One region of the Acidovorax sp. GW101-11A03 genome, then DNA from elsewhere that is predicted to be linked to it. Evidence: predicted binding sites of a transcription regulator. Region 1 holds the regulator's gene; the other holds the start of a gene.

Region 1 (8,228 bases):
AAGATCCGCGAGACCCTGGAAAAGGGCCGTATCGGCAACATGCCACCCATGGCGGCGGCTGTGGGCTCGCCAGAAGATGTGCGCAATCTGTCGCACTACGTGCTGAGCCTGTCGGGCAGTCCGCACGACTCGCTGCGCGCTTCGCTGGGCAAGTCCAAGTTCACGGCATGCGCTGCGTGCCACGGCATGGACGGCAAGGGCAACCAGGCCCTGGGCGCCCCCAACCTCACGGACGATATCTGGCTGCATGGCTGGGGCGAGGCGGCGATCACCGCCATGATCAACAACGGCAAGGTCAACCAGATGCCCGCGCAGGCCGACAAGCTGACGGAAGCCCAGATCGGGGTCCTGTCGGCCTATGTCTGGGGTTTGTCGAACGGCAAGCAGGCAGCTGCCGCGCGTTGATCGATGCTGCCAGGCGACCGCCTTGGCGGTGGTTGTCTGGCTTCTTTGTTGTTAGGCTGTTTACCTCCCTGTGAGTAGATCGACACCATGAAGCCCCCCAGCGAGCCTGCTCGCAAGGTCATTCCGATTGCACCCGTGGCGTCTGAGCCGTCTGCCCAGGGCGAGATCATCTCGCTGTACGAAGCGCAGAAAAAGATCTATCCGCGCTCCATCAGTGGCCTGTTTGCGCGCTGGCGCTGGGGCATGGTGCTGCTCACGCAGATCGTGTTTTATGGGTTGCCCTGGTTTGAATGGGGGCAGCGCCAGATGGTGCTGTTTGACCTGGGTGCGCGACGCTTTTACATCTTTGGGTTGGTGCTGTACCCGCAGGACTTCATCTACCTCACCGGACTGCTGATTATTTCGGCGTTGTCGCTGTTCCTCTTCACGGCGGTGGCCGGGCGGTTGTGGTGTGGCTTTGCCTGCCCGCAGACGGTCTACACCGAGATGTTCATGTGGATCGAGCACAAGATCGAAGGTGACCGCAGTGCGCGGCTGCGGCTGGACAACGGACCCTGGACCTTCGAGAAGATCCGCAAGAAGTTCTTCAAGCAGCTGGTATGGGTGGCGGTGGCCTTGTGGACCGGATTCACCTTTGTGGGTTATTTCGTGCCCATCCGCGAGCTGGGCAGCGAGTTGCTGGCGCTGCAGGGCAGCTGGCAGATTTTCTGGGTGCTGTTCTATGGCTTTGCCACCTATGGCAACGCGGGCTACATGCGCGAGCAGGTCTGCAAGTACATGTGCCCATACGCACGGTTCCAAAGTGCCATGTTCGACAAGGACACGCTGATCGTGACCTACGACCCCGAACGGGGCGAGCAGCGTGGCCCGCGAAAGAAGAACACCGACTACAAGGCGCAGGGGCTGGGCGACTGCATCGACTGCTCGCTGTGTGTGCAGGTCTGCCCGGTGGGTATCGACATTCGCAAGGGGCTGCAGTACGAATGCATCGGCTGTGGCCTGTGCGTGGATGCGTGCAACACGGTCATGGACAAGATGCAGTACCCCCGGGGACTGATCCGCTACTCCACCCAGAACGGCGTGGCCCAGCGGTGGACCCAGTCGCAGATGCTGCGGCGTGTGCTCCGGCCCCGGGTGCTGATTTACAGCGCAGTGCTGGTGGCTTTGTGCGTCGCCATGCTGGCCAGCCTGGTCGTGCGCACCCCGCTCAAGGTTGATGTGGTGCGGGACCGTGCAGCGCTTTCGCGCATCGTGGCTGGCGGCAAGCTGGAGAACATCTACCGCCTGCAGATCATGAATGCGACAGAAGGTGAACAGCGCTATCGCATCAGCGCGCGGGGCCTGGAGGGGCTGGAGGTGTCTTCGGATGCCGAAGTGGACATCGGCCCCGCAGAGTCGCGCTGGGTGGCGGTGCGTTTGCAGATTCCCTATGGGTCGGCAAGCCCGGGCTCTCATGCCGTTCAGTTCGATGTGCAGGCCGTCGGTGCCGCCGCCCATGTGACAGAAAAATCGGTGTTCCTGGTGCCACGCTGAACGGTGCCCTGGTGCAAGGCCGCGCATGGCCTTGTGTTGATTGAGATGATTGTGAAGGAGTAAATCGCCATGTCTTCAAGCCCAGCCATTGCCCCTGTTGCGGCAGCACCCTGGTGGAAATTCGGCCATGTCTGGCTGGTGATTGCCGGCCCGGTCATTGTGATCGTTGCCGGTTTTGTGACCTTGTGGCTGGCGCTGTCCCGTCCAGACCCAGTGGTGGCAGAGGATTACTACCGCAAGGGGATCGAGATCAACAAGACGCTGGAAGCCCCCGAGAAGAGCCTGGCACCTGCCATGAAGGGACGCAACCATGCGGCCACCCCCGTGCAGGATCAGCCGCGTTGAAATACACAAGCATGTGGCTCACCAGTGATGCCACCGTGCCGCCACTGAGCCCCCAGGAGACAGGAACGACGATATGTGGACGCAACGCCTGATGTGGATTGCATGGCCCGCCTTCTTGATGGCGGGGGTGCTGGAGATGCTGGTTTTTGCCATGGTGGACCCCCAGGATCTGCACTGGTTCGGGCAACCGCTGGCGCTGTCGCGGCAGGGCGTCTATACGCTGGCTTTTTTTGCGTTCTGGATCATCACCATGGCAAGCAGTGCGTTGACCACGCTGCTTGCCATGTCACCCTTTGAGTTGAACCGCTGCCCGGTCCCCGAGGGTGAGCGGCCAGACGACTGCCGCAAGACATCGTCCTGCTCCTGAGCAAGGAGGAGGGCGTTACTGGCCAGCCGGTGAAGGCCAACCGGGACGGCGGCCAGATCAGTGGCAGGCTTGCTGGCTGTTCACAATGCGCTTGAGGGCATCCGTGTCCAGGATGCGGACATGGCGCTGCTTGACTTCCACGATGCCTTCTTCCACAAATTTGGAGAAGGTCCGGCTCACGGTTTCGAGTTTCAGGCCCAGGTAGCTGCCGATTTCTTCGCGGGTCATGCGCAGCACCAGTTCGGACTGCGAGAAGCCGCGTGCATGCAGCCGTTGCACCAGGTTCAGCAAAAAAGCCGCTAGGCGCTCTTCGGCGCGCATGCTGCCCAGCAGCAGCATCACGCCGTGTTCGCGCACGATCTCGCGGCTCATGATTTTGTGCACATGGTGCTGCAGGGCCGTGACCTCGCGCGAGAGTTCCTCGATGCGGTCGAAGGGCATCACGCAGACCTCGGCATCTTCCAGGGCCACCGCGTCACAGGTGTGGTGGTCGTTCACGATGCCATCGAGGCCAATGATCTCGCCCGCCATCTGAAAACCGGTGACCTGGTCGCGGCCGTCTTCGGTAGCCACGCAGGTTTTGAAGAAACCCGTGCGGATGGCGTAAAGCGACGTGAAGGACTCGCCATTGCGGAACAGCGTGCCCCCCCGCTTGACCTTGCGGCGAACGGCAACGACTTCATCGATGCGCTGCAGTTGCTCTTCGTTCAGGCCCACGGGCATGCACAGCTCGCGCAGGTTGCAGTTGGAGCAGGCGACTTTGATGGTGAGCGGGTTCATAGGCACGTGAGCTAGAGGTTGGGTGTCAAGTACATCGCGCCCGATACGAAAAAGCTGGAAGGCCTTCGGGGGGGCGCCGGAGCGACTGACATTTGTCAAATTGTCGCCCGTCGGCCTGGTCGTTCACTTGATGCAGGTCAAGGACATCGCCGAGAGGGTACGGCACAGTCAGGGTGTACGCAAGGATATTCCCCCATGACCGCTGTTTCGCCCGATCTCCTGCGCCGTTTTGACGTGCCGGGGCCCCGCTACACCTCCTATCCGACAGCCGACCGGTTTGTCGAAGCGTTCGGGCAGGAAGACTATATCCTGGCACTGGAGCAGCGCCGGACAGGCTCGGTGGCCAAGGCCTTGCCCTTGTCCTTGTATGTGCACATTCCGTTCTGCGAGTCGCTGTGCTACTACTGCGCCTGCAACAAGATCATCACCAAGCACCATGACCGCGCAGAAGTCTATCTGCGCTACCTGAGCCGCGAGATCGATCTGCACACCGCACACTGCGGCGTGGGCCAGGTGGTGAGCCAGCTGCACCTGGGTGGGGGGACGCCCACGTTTCTGTCGGATGCGGGTTTGCGTGAACTCATGGCCATGCTCAAGCGCAGCTTCACCTTGGCGCCGGGCGGTGAGTACTCCATCGAGGTGGACCCCCGCACCGTGAACGCCGACAGGCTGGCGCTGCTGGCTGAGCTGGGCTTCAACCGGCTCAGTTTCGGTGTGCAGGATTTTGATGCGGAGGTACAGAAGGCCGTGCACCGCGTCCAGCCTGCCGAACAGGTGTTCGCACTGGTGGAGTCAGCGCGCGCGCTGGGTTTTGACTCGGTGAACGTGGACCTGATCTATGGCCTGCCGCGCCAGACCCCCGAGTCGTTCGACCGTACCTTGGTGCAGGTCGCGCAGCTGCGGCCTGACCGCATTGCGCTGTATGCCTACGCACACCTGCCCGAACGTTTCAAGCCCCAGCGCCGCATTGTGTCGGCCGAGTTGCCCACGGCGTCGAGCAAGCTGTCCATGCTGTCGCGCTCGCTCGATGCGTTCATGGACGCGGGTTATGTCTATGTGGGCATGGACCACTTTGCGCTGCCCTCGGATGCCTTGGCTGTGGCCAAACGCCAAGGGCGGTTGCATCGCAACTTCCAGGGCTACAGCACACAGCCCGACTGCGATCTGATCGGACTGGGCGTATCGGCCATCGGCCGCGTGGGTGCGACCTACAGCCAGAACTCCAAGACGCTGGAAGAGTATTACGACTTTCTCGACCAGGGGCGCCTGCCGGTGGTGCGTGGCCTGGCCCTCACGCGCGACGATCTTGTGCGCCGCGCCGCCATCATGGCCCTGATGTGCCAGGGCGAGTTGCTCTATGAATCCATGGAGCAGGCCTGGTTGATCGATGTGCGGCAGTACTTTGCGGCGGAGATTGCCCAGCTCGAAGACATGGCCGAACAGGGGCTGGTGCGGGTAGGACCCGAGGGGATCGAAGTGACGGCCATGGGATGGTTTTTTGTGCGGGGCATTGCCATGGTCTTTGACCGTTATCTGCAGGCAGACCGTAATCGCGCCCGGTTTTCGCGCATCATCTGAGGCCTATGCTCGCAACCGTTGCCTGGACGGCTTTGCTCATGGGACTCGCAGGCGGGTCCCATTGCTTGGTCATGTGTGCTGCGCCCTGTGGTGCCCTGGTAGGGCGGGCTGCGGCCTCAGAGGGGGCGGACAGTCCGGCGCAAGAAGGCGCTGCGGTGCAGGTTGTGCAATGGGTGCCGCAGGGTGGGGTGGTTTTGCGCACCCTGGCGTTTCATGGGGGGCGGCTGGCGGGCTACGCGGCAGCAGGCGCCCTGGCCGCCCTGGCCATGGACAGCCTGGCGTGGCTTACCCAGCAGACCACGGCCCTGCGCCCGGTGTGGACCCTGATGCATGTGGCTGTCATGGCCTGGGGCCTGATGATGATGGTGCAGTCGCGCCAGCCTGCCTGGGTGGAGCGGGCCGGGCGGGCGGTGTGGGGGCGCGTCCGGCCGCTGGTGGGGGCGCCCGGTGGCGTGCTGGTGGCAGGTGCCCTGTGGGCCTTGATGCCCTGTGGATTGTTGTACTCGGCCCTGCTGGTCGCCGCTCTGAGTGGCGGAGCCTTGGAAGGGGCGCTGACCATGGTGTTGTTTGCCGTGGGTAGCGGGGTGTGGCTGCTGGGTGGCCCCTGGGTGTGGAGCCGACTTCGAAGCCGCCTGAATCAGGTGCGTGCGGAGTGGGGCACCCGGATCGCGGGGGGGCTGCTCTGTGCGGTGGCAGCCTGGGCACTCTGGATGGACCTGATCTACAAGCCTTCACTCTGGTGCCGCTGAAGCCAGGCGCTGCCCGAGGCGGGGCGTATCGGGCCCTTCGAAGGCAGGCCGATCCCAAGACACTTCGCCGCAGGCCCCCATTTTTGGGCTAGTTGCCACGGGCTAGGCACTTGTGGGGCAAGTGTTGCCCAAGTGTTGCCGTATCGCCGCGATGGGGTTGTGCTTCTTAGACAAGCCTCAGTAACTGGTGATAATCTGCGTAACTATTGGTGGCATTGATGTCTCCATGTTTCGCGTGCGCCTGAAGTGAACTCTTCCATCCTCATCGACATCAGCCAACTGCGGGTCGGCATGTACATCCAGCTTGATGTGGGCTGGATGCATCATCCATTCCCGACCAGCAGTTTCCGGGTGGCGTCGGCCGAACAGATCGCCACCTTGCGAGGGCTGGGGTTGACCGAGGTGCGTTACCTGCCCAAGAAAAGTGACCCGGCGCTCAAGGAGCTGGTGCCTGCCGCCTGGAGCGTGCCCGAAATGGTGGCGCCCCCCGCCAATGGCCTGGAGGCACCAGGGGTTCCCGCAGCGGTGGACACCGAAGCCCTGCGGCGGCGCCAGTTGCTGGAGGCACAGAACAAGGCTCTGGCCGCCTGCAACCAGCGATTCGCCGAGGCCACCCGGCAGTACCAGGCACTGGAGCGGGCCGTGTCAGAACACCCCGACCTGGCGCGAGACAAAGGCGTGGCGCTGGTGTCCGGGTGTGTTTCCGAGCTGCTCGAAAACGGTGACTCTGTCATCCGGCTGTTGTCGGAAGGCGTGGGCGAACGCAACGCCTTGCACCCTATCAACGTAATGGTTATTTCGCTGTTGCTGGGCCGTGCCTTGGGTATGAAAAGCGAAGAGCTGCAGGGCCTGGGAGTGGCGGCGCTGATTCACGACCTGGGCAAGCTCAAGCTGCCGCCGAACCTGCGGCAGCCCACGCCGTCCATGCCCCTGATGGAGCGGTCGCGGTATGAAACCCATGTGGCGGAATCCGTGGCGATGGCCAAGCGCATGGGGTTTCCTGAGGCTGTGGTGCAGGCGGTGGCCCGGCACCATGAAATGGCCGATGGCAGCGGGTTTCCGCAGCGGCTCACCGGGGTGGACCTGGGGCGGACGAGCCAGGTGCTGGCGCTTGTCAACCGGTACGACCGCATGTGCAACCCTACTGTTGGTGTGGATGCCCTCACGCCCCATGAGGCGCTCTCGGTCATCTTTGCACAGCTCAAGGCGAAGTTCGATTCCGTGGTGCTCGGCGCTTTCATCCGCATGATGGGGGTGTATCCGCCGGGCTCCATCGTCCAACTGGTCAATGACCGTTATGCGATTGTGGCCTCGGTGAATTCTTCGCGCCCGTTGCGGCCCAAGGTCATCGTCCACGACTCCAGGGTGCCCAAGGATGAGGCGCCCATCCTGGACCTGGAAACTGTTCCCGAGCTGGGCATACGCCGCAGCCTCAAACCGGCACAGCTGCCGCGCGATGCGCTGGACTACCTGTCGCCCCGGCAGCGCATCTGTTACTTTTTTGAGCGAGCGGTCAGCCCCGGCCCTGAAGAGGCGGGTACGTGACCGATTTGCAATCGCATGGCTGGCTGGATGGGCTGCAGGAAGCCGTCTGGCTGGTCGATGAGACGCACCACCTCATCCTGCATGCCAATACCGCCGCCGAGCGCCTGGTGGGCATGCCTGCAGCCGACATGGCGGGCAAGCCCGTGCTGGGCCTCGCAGCCACCCCGCAAGACCAGGCCTTCTGGGCCGAACCCCCGGAGGTGATTGCGGCAGGAATCCACTCGCACACCAGCCTGGTGCGTGCCAATGGCCAGCTGGTGCCTGTGGAGCGCCATGTCGCGCGTGTGCCCTGGGGGCCGGACGGGCGCACGGTCTTCATGCTCACCATGCTCGACCGCAGCGCCCAGGAGGCGACGGAGCGCGAACTGGAAACCCTGTTGTCCGAGCTGCGTGCGACGCTGGATTCAGCGGCCGACGGCATGCTGGTCTGCGGGCTGGACCGCAGTGTGCGCGCCTTCAACCAGAGGCTGGCCCAGCTCTGGGGCTTGCCGCGCCAGTTGCTGGTCGAGCGCGACGATGCAGCCGTCTATGCCTTCATGGCCAGCCAGGTGACCGATGCCCGCGCCTATGCCGAGCGCATGGTGGCCATTGAGCGCGAACCCATGCAGGAGAGCACGGACATCCTGGAACTGCGCAGCGGCATGGTGCTGGAAATGCGGACTGTGCCGCAGTTTCGCCAGGGGCGGGCGGTGGGGCGCGTCTACTCGTACCGGGACATCACCCGGCAGACCGAAATCCAGGCCAGCCTGCGCCTGGCGGCACGCGTGTTCGAGTCCAGCCTGGATGCCATTTTTATTGCCGACAGCCAGCACCGCATCATGCGCATGAACCCGGGCTGTGAGCGCCTGGTGGGGCCCGCTGCCAAAGCCTTTGAGGGCTACACGGCTGCTTCGCTGTTCGGCGGCGGCTCGGATGCGGCCTTCATG
Region 2 (8,228 bases), on a different contig from region 1:
TGTTGTCGAGCACCGTCATGCCGCGAAATAGCGCGATGTTCTGAAAGCTGCGGCCCAGGCCCAGCTTGGCGCGTTGCGGCGCCGGGATGCGCGTGATGTCCTGCCCCTGAAAGCGGATGGACCCCTGGCTGGGCCGGTAAAAGCCCGAGATGGTGTTGAACAGCGAGGTCTTGCCCGCACCGTTGGGGCCGATGACGGCGGTGATGGAGCCGGGCTGCACGTCAAACCCCACGCCGGTCAGCGCCTTCACGCCGCCAAACGCCAGGGTCACGCCCTGCACCTGCAGCAGGGGCGTGGCAGCAGCGGGGCCGGAAGGGGTTGTCTCCATTGGCTTTCTAATACGGGTTGTCCGCAGCTTCTGAACAGAAATTTCTTGCAGACCCTGCAGAAATTTCCTACTTGTGCGTAAACTGTTTACTCGTGAGTAGATTCTGGAAGCCGCCACCCCGTTCAGCATCCGTACTTTCCCGAGGAATCGCCCCCCATGCCCCAGGCCAAAGCGGCATCGACCCGACGCAGCAGCAAAAGCAGCACGAGCAGCGGCAGCAGCCTCCAGCGCGCGGTCCCCAAGCCCTTATCCGCAGCCCCGGCCCCCGGGCCCGAAGACGCGCCCGACGCCGCTTCGCCCTGGGCTCCTGTCTCGCACCGCGAGCGACAGCGAGAAGCCAAGCGCAACGCCGTGCTGCAGGCGGCGGCCCAGCTGTTCAACGAGCGCGGCTTTCACGCCACCTCGCTCGACGACATCGCTGCGCGCCTGAACGTGACCAAGCCCACGCTGTACTACTACGTGAAGAACAAGGACGAGATCCTGTTGCAGTGCGTGGGCAAGGGGCTGGCGATGATGCTCGAAGGCATCGACGCATCCCGCGCCGCAGGCGGCAAGGCCATCGACCAGCTCATGACCTGCATGCAGGTGTATGCGCGCATCGTCACCATGGACTTCGGCATGTGCCTGATCCGCGTGGGCGACGAGCAGGTGCCCCCCGAAAGCCGCAAAGAGCTGCGCCGCCTCAAATCCGCCATCGACCAGGAGTTCCGCCGCCTGGTGGCCGAAGGCGTGGCCGAGGGCTCGATCCAGCCATGCGATCCCAAGATTACGGCCTTTGTGATTGCGGGTGCGCTGAGCTGGATCGGCCGCTGGTACCAGCCCGGCGGCGAGTACACAGCCGAGCAGGTGGCGCAGCAGTGCATTGCGACTTTGTGTGACGGTGTGCTGCGGCGGCCTGTCCAGGCTGCTGTGCCGGAGGTGGTGCCTGTCCCTGCCGCCCAGCGCAAGGTGGGGGGTGCCAAGGCCAAGATCCCGGCGCGGTCCGGCAAGGCCTGATGCTTCCCAGGGGCTAGTATCTCAAGGTTTTTTGGCCTCTTCCACTCGATGGCTATGCCTTTGTAGCTATTTGTTTGATAGCGTCTTGCGCGGCGCCGTGCTGCGGGGCTCGCTGTGCCCCGCCGCCAGGTCGTCCAGGATGGGGCAGTCCGGCCGGTCGTTGCCTTTGCAGCAGGAGACCAGCGTTTGCAGGCTGCGCTGCATGGCCTGCATCTGGGCGATGCGTTCGCTCAGGTCGTCGATGTGTTGCTGCGCGATGCGCTTGACCTGGCTGCTGGCGCGGCTGCGGTCGTGCCACAGGCCCAGCAGCTCGGCGATTTCTTCCATCGAGAAGCCCAGGTCGCGGCTGCGGCGGATGAAGTGCAGGGCGTGCACATCGGCCTCGGTGTACTGGCGGTAGCCGCTGTCGGTGCGCGCCACGCCGCTGATGAGGCCCAGCGATTCGTAGTGCCGCACCATGCGTGCCGAGATGCCAGCGCGCCGGGCGGCGACGCCAATGGGCACGGGCCAGGTGGTGGCGCGGGGCGTTGCGGCCTTGGTGCGCGGGGCCCGTGCTGTATCTGGGGACTGGGGCGTGGTCATGGTGTGGCCCTCGCTGGGGTGTGTGGTGGCGGGGCGCTCAGGCCGCGACGGTGTAGCCTTCTTCGGCAATGGCGGCGGCCAGGGCTTCGCGGGGGGCGGTGCTGTCCACGTCTACCTTGCCGCTGGCGCGGTCAATGCGCACCTGGGCTTCGGGATCTATCTGCTGCACGGCCTGGGTGACGGCGCGTTCGCAGTGGCCGCAGGTCATGCCTTGAACTTGGAAAGTAGTGGTGGTTGTCATGGGGTGTCCTCGGGTTGGTTTTCAAGAGGGCCGTTAAAGCGACCGAAGTGAATGTTGAAGCTTGACATCGTGGCAGAGTCAAACGCCGTTCAAGACACTCATGATGTGAGGGTTGATCAATATCAATGCTTGACCTTGCCATCACGTCAAGGATCAGCATCCCGGCCATGAACACTCCAACTCTCCATTCCTCAGAGGCAGTCCATTCGCTGGACCTCGGTATCTCCGGCATGACCTGCGCAAGCTGCGTGGGCCGCGTGGAGCGTGCGCTGCGCAAGGTGCAGGGCGTGCAGGAGGCCTCGGTCAATCTGGCGACCGAGTCTGCGCGCATTGCCTTTGTCACGCAGGTGGGCGCTGATGCTGCCGCCATGGAGGCGGTGCTGCGCCGCGCGGTGCGCAACGCGGGCTACGAGCCGCGTGCGGTGGGGCAGGAGGACGCACCCGAGGACTTGTCGCCCTGGGCGGGCTTCATGCCCGTGGGCATTGGCCTGCTGCTGTCGGTGCCGCTGGTGCTGCCGATGATCGGCGACCTGTTTGGCCAGCACTGGATGCTGCCCGCCTGGGTGCAGTTCATGCTGGCCACGCCTGTGCAGTTCATCCTGGGGGCGCGGTTTTACAAGGCGGGGTGGCATGCGGCCAAGGCGTTGAGCGGCAACATGGATTTGCTGGTGGCACTGGGCACCAGCGCGGGCTGGGGCCTGTCGATGTGGCTGTGGCTCACGGCGCCCACGGACCATCCGGGGCATGTGCCGCACCTGTACTTCGAGGCCTCGGCCGTGGTGGTCACGCTGGTGCTGCTGGGCAAGTGGCTGGAGGCGCGCGCCAAGCGCCAGACCACGGCGGCCATCCGTGCGCTGCATGCGCTGCGGCCGGATGTGGTGCATTTGCTCACCAAGCAGGGCGAGGTGGATGTGCCGGTGGCCGAGGTGCTGGTGGGCGACCAGCTGGTGGTGCGGCCGGGTGAGCGCATTCCCGTGGATGGCCGGGTGTATGAGGGCCATACGCAGGTGGATGAATCCATGCTGACCGGCGAGCCGCTGCCCGTGGCGCGTGATGTGGGCGCGGCCCTGACGGGCGGCTCGATCAACGGCGATGGTCGCATCGTGATGGCGGTGACGGCCGTGGGCGCCGAGACGGTACTGGCCCAGATCATCCGGCTGATGGAAGATGCCCAGGCCGCCAAGGCGCCCATCCAGCGGCTGGTGGACCAGGTGTCGGCCATTTTTGTGCCGGTGGTGCTGGTGGTGGCGCTGGTGACCCTGGCGGGCTGGCTGGCCATGGGCGCAGGGCTGGAGGCGGCGCTGATCCACGCCGTGGCCGTGATGGTGATCGCCTGCCCCTGTGCGCTGGGGCTGGCCACGCCCGCGGCCATCATGGCGGGCACGGGCGTGGCGGCCAAACACGGCATCCTGATCAAGGACGTGCAGGCGCTGGAGCTGGCGCACAAGGTGGACACGGTGGCCTTTGACAAGACCGGCACGCTGACCGTGGGCCAGCCCCGGCTCACGGCGTTTGAGGTGGTGCCTGGCCTGGACGACGCTGCGGTGATGGCGGCTGTGGCGGCGGTGCAAAGTGGCAGCGAGCACCCGCTGGCGCGCGCGGTGGTGGCGGCTGCGGGCGAGCGGCAGATCCACGTGGCCACCGCGCAGGACGTGCGCGCTGTGCCGGGGCGTGGCACCGAGGGCGAGGTGGACGGCCAGAGCTACCTGGTGGGCAGCCTGCGCTGGATGCAGGAGCTGGGGGTGGGCCTGGGCTCGCTGTCTGACCGCGCGGAGGCGTTGCAACGCGAAGGCGCCACGGTGTCCGCCGTGGCCCAGCGTGTGACTGAGGGATTGGCATTGTGCGCGGTCATGGCCTTTGGCGACGAACCCAAGCCGGGCGCGCGTGATGCGTTGGCGGCACTGAAGGCGCGTGGCATCCGCACGGTGATGGTGTCGGGCGACAACCGGGGCGCGGCCGAGGCCATGGCGCGCAGACTGGGCTTGGACCCGGCGGCGGACGAGGTGATGGCCGAGGTGCTGCCGGGGGACAAGGCGGCCAAGGTGGCTGCGTTGCAACAGGGGAGCGACGGCAAGCGCCATCATGTTGCGATGGTGGGCGACGGCGTTAACGATGCCCCGGCATTGGCTGCAGCGGATGTGGGCATGGCCATGGGCAACGGAACCGATGTGGCCATGCATGCAGCGGGCATCACGCTGATGCGTGGCGATCCGATGCTGGTGGCGGCGGCGCTGGATATTTCGCACCGTACGGTGATGAAGATCCGCCAGAACCTGTTCTGGGCCTTTGCATACAACGTGGCGGGCATTCCGCTGGCGGCGCTGGGGTATCTGAACCCGGTGGTGGCAGGGGCGGCCATGGCGCTCAGCTCGGTCAGTGTCATGGCGAATGCCCTCTTACTCAAGCGGTGGCGCATGTGATAAATACGTACAGCACGGTCATCGATGTCTGGCAAACTGCAACGTTTTGTTGCATATCCGTGGCCTCGGGGGAGGTGCGGCGACCGCATTGGCATAGCTATATCAAGGACGACAGATCATGAATCTCTTCTCGCTCATGCGGCAGTTCACCATACGTTTGCGCATGCTGGGCGCCATTGGCGTGGTTCTGGGGCTGCTGGGGCTGCTGGGGGGCGCGGGCATGCTGGGCATGTTCCGCATCCATGACATGAGCCAGAACTTCATGGACAACTCGTTCGCCAAGGTGAGCAACATGGCCGAGCTGCGCGGCGAGATGGGCGCCATCCGCCAGTATGAGAAGGACATGATCATTGGCTACGAGAAGCCCGAAGCCGTGAAGGCCGCCCACACCAAGTGGCTGGCCAGCCACGACAAGGCCAAGAAGATTGCGGGCAAGTTCCTGGAAGGGGGCGAGGATGCCGACAACGTGGTGGTGCGCAACATCATCACCAAACTCGACAGCTACAAGGACTTGTTTGCCCATGTGGCGCGCCAGCTCGAAGCCAGCGGCTACGACACGGCCACCATTGCCAACCGCATGAGCGGCAAGGCCGTGGCCGAGTTCGATCAGGCGGACAAGCTGATGCTGGAGCTGGACACGGTGTTGCGCAACGAGGTCACGCAATCCGTGGCACAGCAGGGTGAGGTGTCCAACCAGACCAAGTGGCTGTTTGTGCTGGCCGTGCTGATCACGGTGGTGGTGGTGGTGCCTACCACGCTGATGAACATGAACTCCATCTGCAAGCCCCTGGAAGAAGCGCGCAAGATGGCGCAGGCGATTGCAGGGGGCGACCTCTCGCAGCACATTGCGGCCGAGGGTAAGGACGAAGTGGCCGACCTGCAGCGCGCACTGCGCGAGATGCAGCAGGGCCTGGGCGCGCTGGTGGCGCAGGTGCGCGATGCCAGCGGCAACATCGCCACGGCCAGCCAGGAGATCGCCACGGGCAACCAGGACCTGTCGCTGCGCACCGAACAGACAGCCAGCAACGCGCAGGAGGCCGTGGCCTCGCTGTCGCAGCTGACCTCCACCGTGCAACAAACCGCATCGTCGTCGCAGATGGCCAACCAGCTGGCAGCATCGGCCTCGCAGATCGCCACACACGGCGGCGGTGTGGTGCAGCAGGCCGTGGCCAGCATGCATGAAATCTCGGCATCGAGCCGCAAGATCGGCGACATCATCGGCCTGATCGACTCCATTGCTTTCCAGACCAACATCCTGGCGCTGAACGCGGCCGTGGAGGCCGCCCGCGCAGGCGAGCAGGGCCGGGGCTTTGCCGTGGTGGCCAGCGAGGTGCGCAGCCTGGCGCAGCGCAGTGCCGCAGCGGCCAGCGACATCAAGGGCCTGATCCAGAGCAGCGTGACGGCGGTGGATGGCGGCGTGCGCCATGTGGAAGAAGCGGGCACGGCCATGAAGGACATCGTGAGCAGCGTGCAGCGCGTGGGCGACATCATTGGGGAGATCACGGCGGCTGCGTCCGAGCAGTCGGCCGGCATCGGCCAGGTGAACAGCTCGGTGGGCGAGATCGACCGCATGACGCAGCAGAACGCCGCGCTGGTGGAAGAGTCTGCCGCCGCCGCCGAGTCGCTGCGTGAGCAGGCCGCGCGCCTGTCGCAGGTGGTGCAGCAGTTCCGCCTGGCCGAGGCCATGGGGCATGGCCAGCACCACGCCTCCCGCAGCGTGGCCGCGCCGTACCAGGAAGAGCCCCAGGCACTGGCGGCGGGCCCTGCCCAGGCCCGGCTGACGCGCTGAGTCTGCCCACCCATCCCCCTGGCGCCCTGTGCGCCCAAGGCCCCGCAGGCTTGGCTTGCGGGGCCTTTGTTTTGGGCGGGTTGCGCCGCGCCGCCATGCACCGGGTTTGTTGACCTGCGTCATGGGTGCGGCCACCCTGCCGTGGCACCCTTGGCTTCCCGTTGTTTATCCTGGAGCGCGCGCCATGCCATCGATCAGCCTGCGAACCATTCGCGAAGAGCATGCGTCGCTGTCGGCCATGCTCCACTCCCTGCGCCTGATGCTGGACCAGGGCCCGGGCGACGAGCCCGCCGCGTTTTTTGATGTGATGCGGGCGATGCTGTTCTACATCGACGAGTTTCCCGAGCGACAGCACCACCCCAAGGAATCGCAGTGGCTGTTCCCCCGGGTGGCCGAGCGCTCGCCCCAGGCCGCCGAAGCCATTGCGCAGCTGGAGCGCGAACACGCGGGCGGCGAGGCGGCCGTGCGTGAACTGCAGCATCTGCTGCTGGGCTGGGAACTGATGGGCGATGCGCGGCGTGAGGTGTTTGCCCAGGCGCTGCAGAAGTACGTCCGCTTCTACCTGGACCACATGCGGCTGGAAGAATCCGTGGTGTTGCCTGCGGCCCAGGAATGCCTGCAGCCGGGCGACTGGGTGGCCATCGACGCGGCCTTTGCCAGCAACACCAACCCGCTGGCCCCCGGCAAGCCGCGCGATGCGGCGTATGACAGGCTGTTTACCCGCATCGTGATGCGGGCTCCCAGTCCGATAGGGTTGGGGTGAGTTGACTGCGCACGCCGCCAATGCAAAACCGTTCACGCTGAGCTTGTCGAAGCGCTGCGCGAGGCTTCGACTGGCTCAGCCCGAACGGTCGGGAAGGGCGGAGCGCGAGGGCACATGGCTGCGCCCCGCGACGCGATCTCAGGCGCTCAGCGCCGGATAGTCCGTATACCCCTCGGCCCCACCACCGTACAGCGTGGCCCGGTTCACCTCGTTGAGCGGTGCGTTGGCGTGCAGGCGCGCCACCAGGTCGGGGTTGGCGATGAAGGGGCGGCCAAAGGCCACGATGTCGGCGCCGTGGGCCAGGGCGGTGTCGGCCAGCTCGCGGGTGTAGGCGTTGTTGACCATCCACGCACCCTGGCCGCCCGCTGCGCGGTAGGCGGCCTTGAGGGCAGCGTAGTCAAACGGGCGGCCTTCCACTTCGCGCGGGCCGCCGGTGGCGCCTTCGATGAGGTGGAGATAAGACAGGCCCAGGGGACCGAGCTGGCGCACCACGTAGTCGAACAGCGGTTGCGGGTCGGCATCGACGATGTCGTTGGCGGGCGTGACGGGCGAGAGGCGGATGCCGGTGCGGCCGCCGCCGATTTCTTCGGTGATGGCGCGGGTCACTTCCAGCAGCAGGCGGGCGCGGTTCTCGATGCTGCCGCCATAGGCGTCGGTGCGCTGGTTGGCGCCGGTCTTGAGGAACTGGTCGATGAGGTAGCCGTTGGCGGCGTGGATCTCGACGCCGTCAAAACCCGCCTCGATGGCGGCGCGGGCTGCGCGGCGGTAGTCGGCCACGATGCCGGGGATCTCGGTCAGCTCCAGCGCGCGGGGCATGGAGGTGGGCGTGAAGGTGGGCACGCCGTCCTTGATGAGCACGGTCTTGGTGTTGGCCTGGATGGCCGAGGGCGCCACGGGTGCAGCGTTGCCGGGCTGCAGGTCGGTGTGCGAGACGCGGCCCACATGCCACAGCTGCACCACGATCTTGCCGCCTGCGGCGTGCACGGAGGATGTCACCTTCTTCCAGCCCGCGATCTGCTCGGGCGCATACAGGCCGGGCACGTCGGCATAGCCCTGGCCCTGGTGGCTGATGGCCGTGGCCTCTGAAATGATCAGGCCCGCACTGGCGC

The links. Region 1 encodes FNR, which switches genes on or off when oxygen is low (the NO sensors DNR and NnrR bind a similar motif). Its sites were predicted from a motif close to TTGATNNNNATCAA; they were not measured.
Region 2: AC07Z7_RS00675 (hemerythrin domain-containing protein) is a predicted target of FNR. The motif match lies at 6,466-6,479, and genes of this name have one in related genera.

The regions. Positions count from the first base shown of each region.
Region 1 is NZ_JBWKZU010000011.1:73,891-82,118, reverse strand. It holds gene ccoP (cytochrome-c oxidase, cbb3-type subunit III) at 1-405, shown strand, start outside; gene ccoG (cytochrome c oxidase accessory protein CcoG) at 493-1,938, shown strand; gene AC07Z7_RS07305 (FixH family protein) at 2,008-2,283, shown strand; gene AC07Z7_RS07300 (hypothetical protein) at 2,357-2,650, shown strand; gene fnr (fumarate/nitrate reduction transcriptional regulator Fnr) at 2,708-3,430, opposite strand; gene hemN (oxygen-independent coproporphyrinogen III oxidase) at 3,626-5,008, shown strand; gene AC07Z7_RS07285 (sulfite exporter TauE/SafE family protein) at 5,014-5,757, shown strand; gene AC07Z7_RS07280 (cyclic di-GMP phosphodiesterase) at 6,004-7,302, shown strand; gene AC07Z7_RS07275 (putative bifunctional diguanylate cyclase/phosphodiesterase) at 7,299-8,228, shown strand, end outside.
Region 2 is NZ_JBWKZU010000001.1:149,441-157,668, forward strand. It holds gene AC07Z7_RS00645 (ABC transporter ATP-binding protein) at 1-328, opposite strand, end outside; gene AC07Z7_RS00650 (TetR/AcrR family transcriptional regulator) at 485-1,324, shown strand; gene cueR (Cu(I)-responsive transcriptional regulator) at 1,391-1,906, opposite strand; gene AC07Z7_RS00660 (heavy-metal-associated domain-containing protein) at 1,944-2,147, opposite strand; gene AC07Z7_RS00665 (heavy metal translocating P-type ATPase) at 2,315-4,567, shown strand; gene AC07Z7_RS00670 (methyl-accepting chemotaxis protein) at 4,686-6,356, shown strand; gene AC07Z7_RS00675 (hemerythrin domain-containing protein) at 6,541-7,119, shown strand; gene AC07Z7_RS00680 (alkene reductase) at 7,258-8,228, opposite strand, start outside.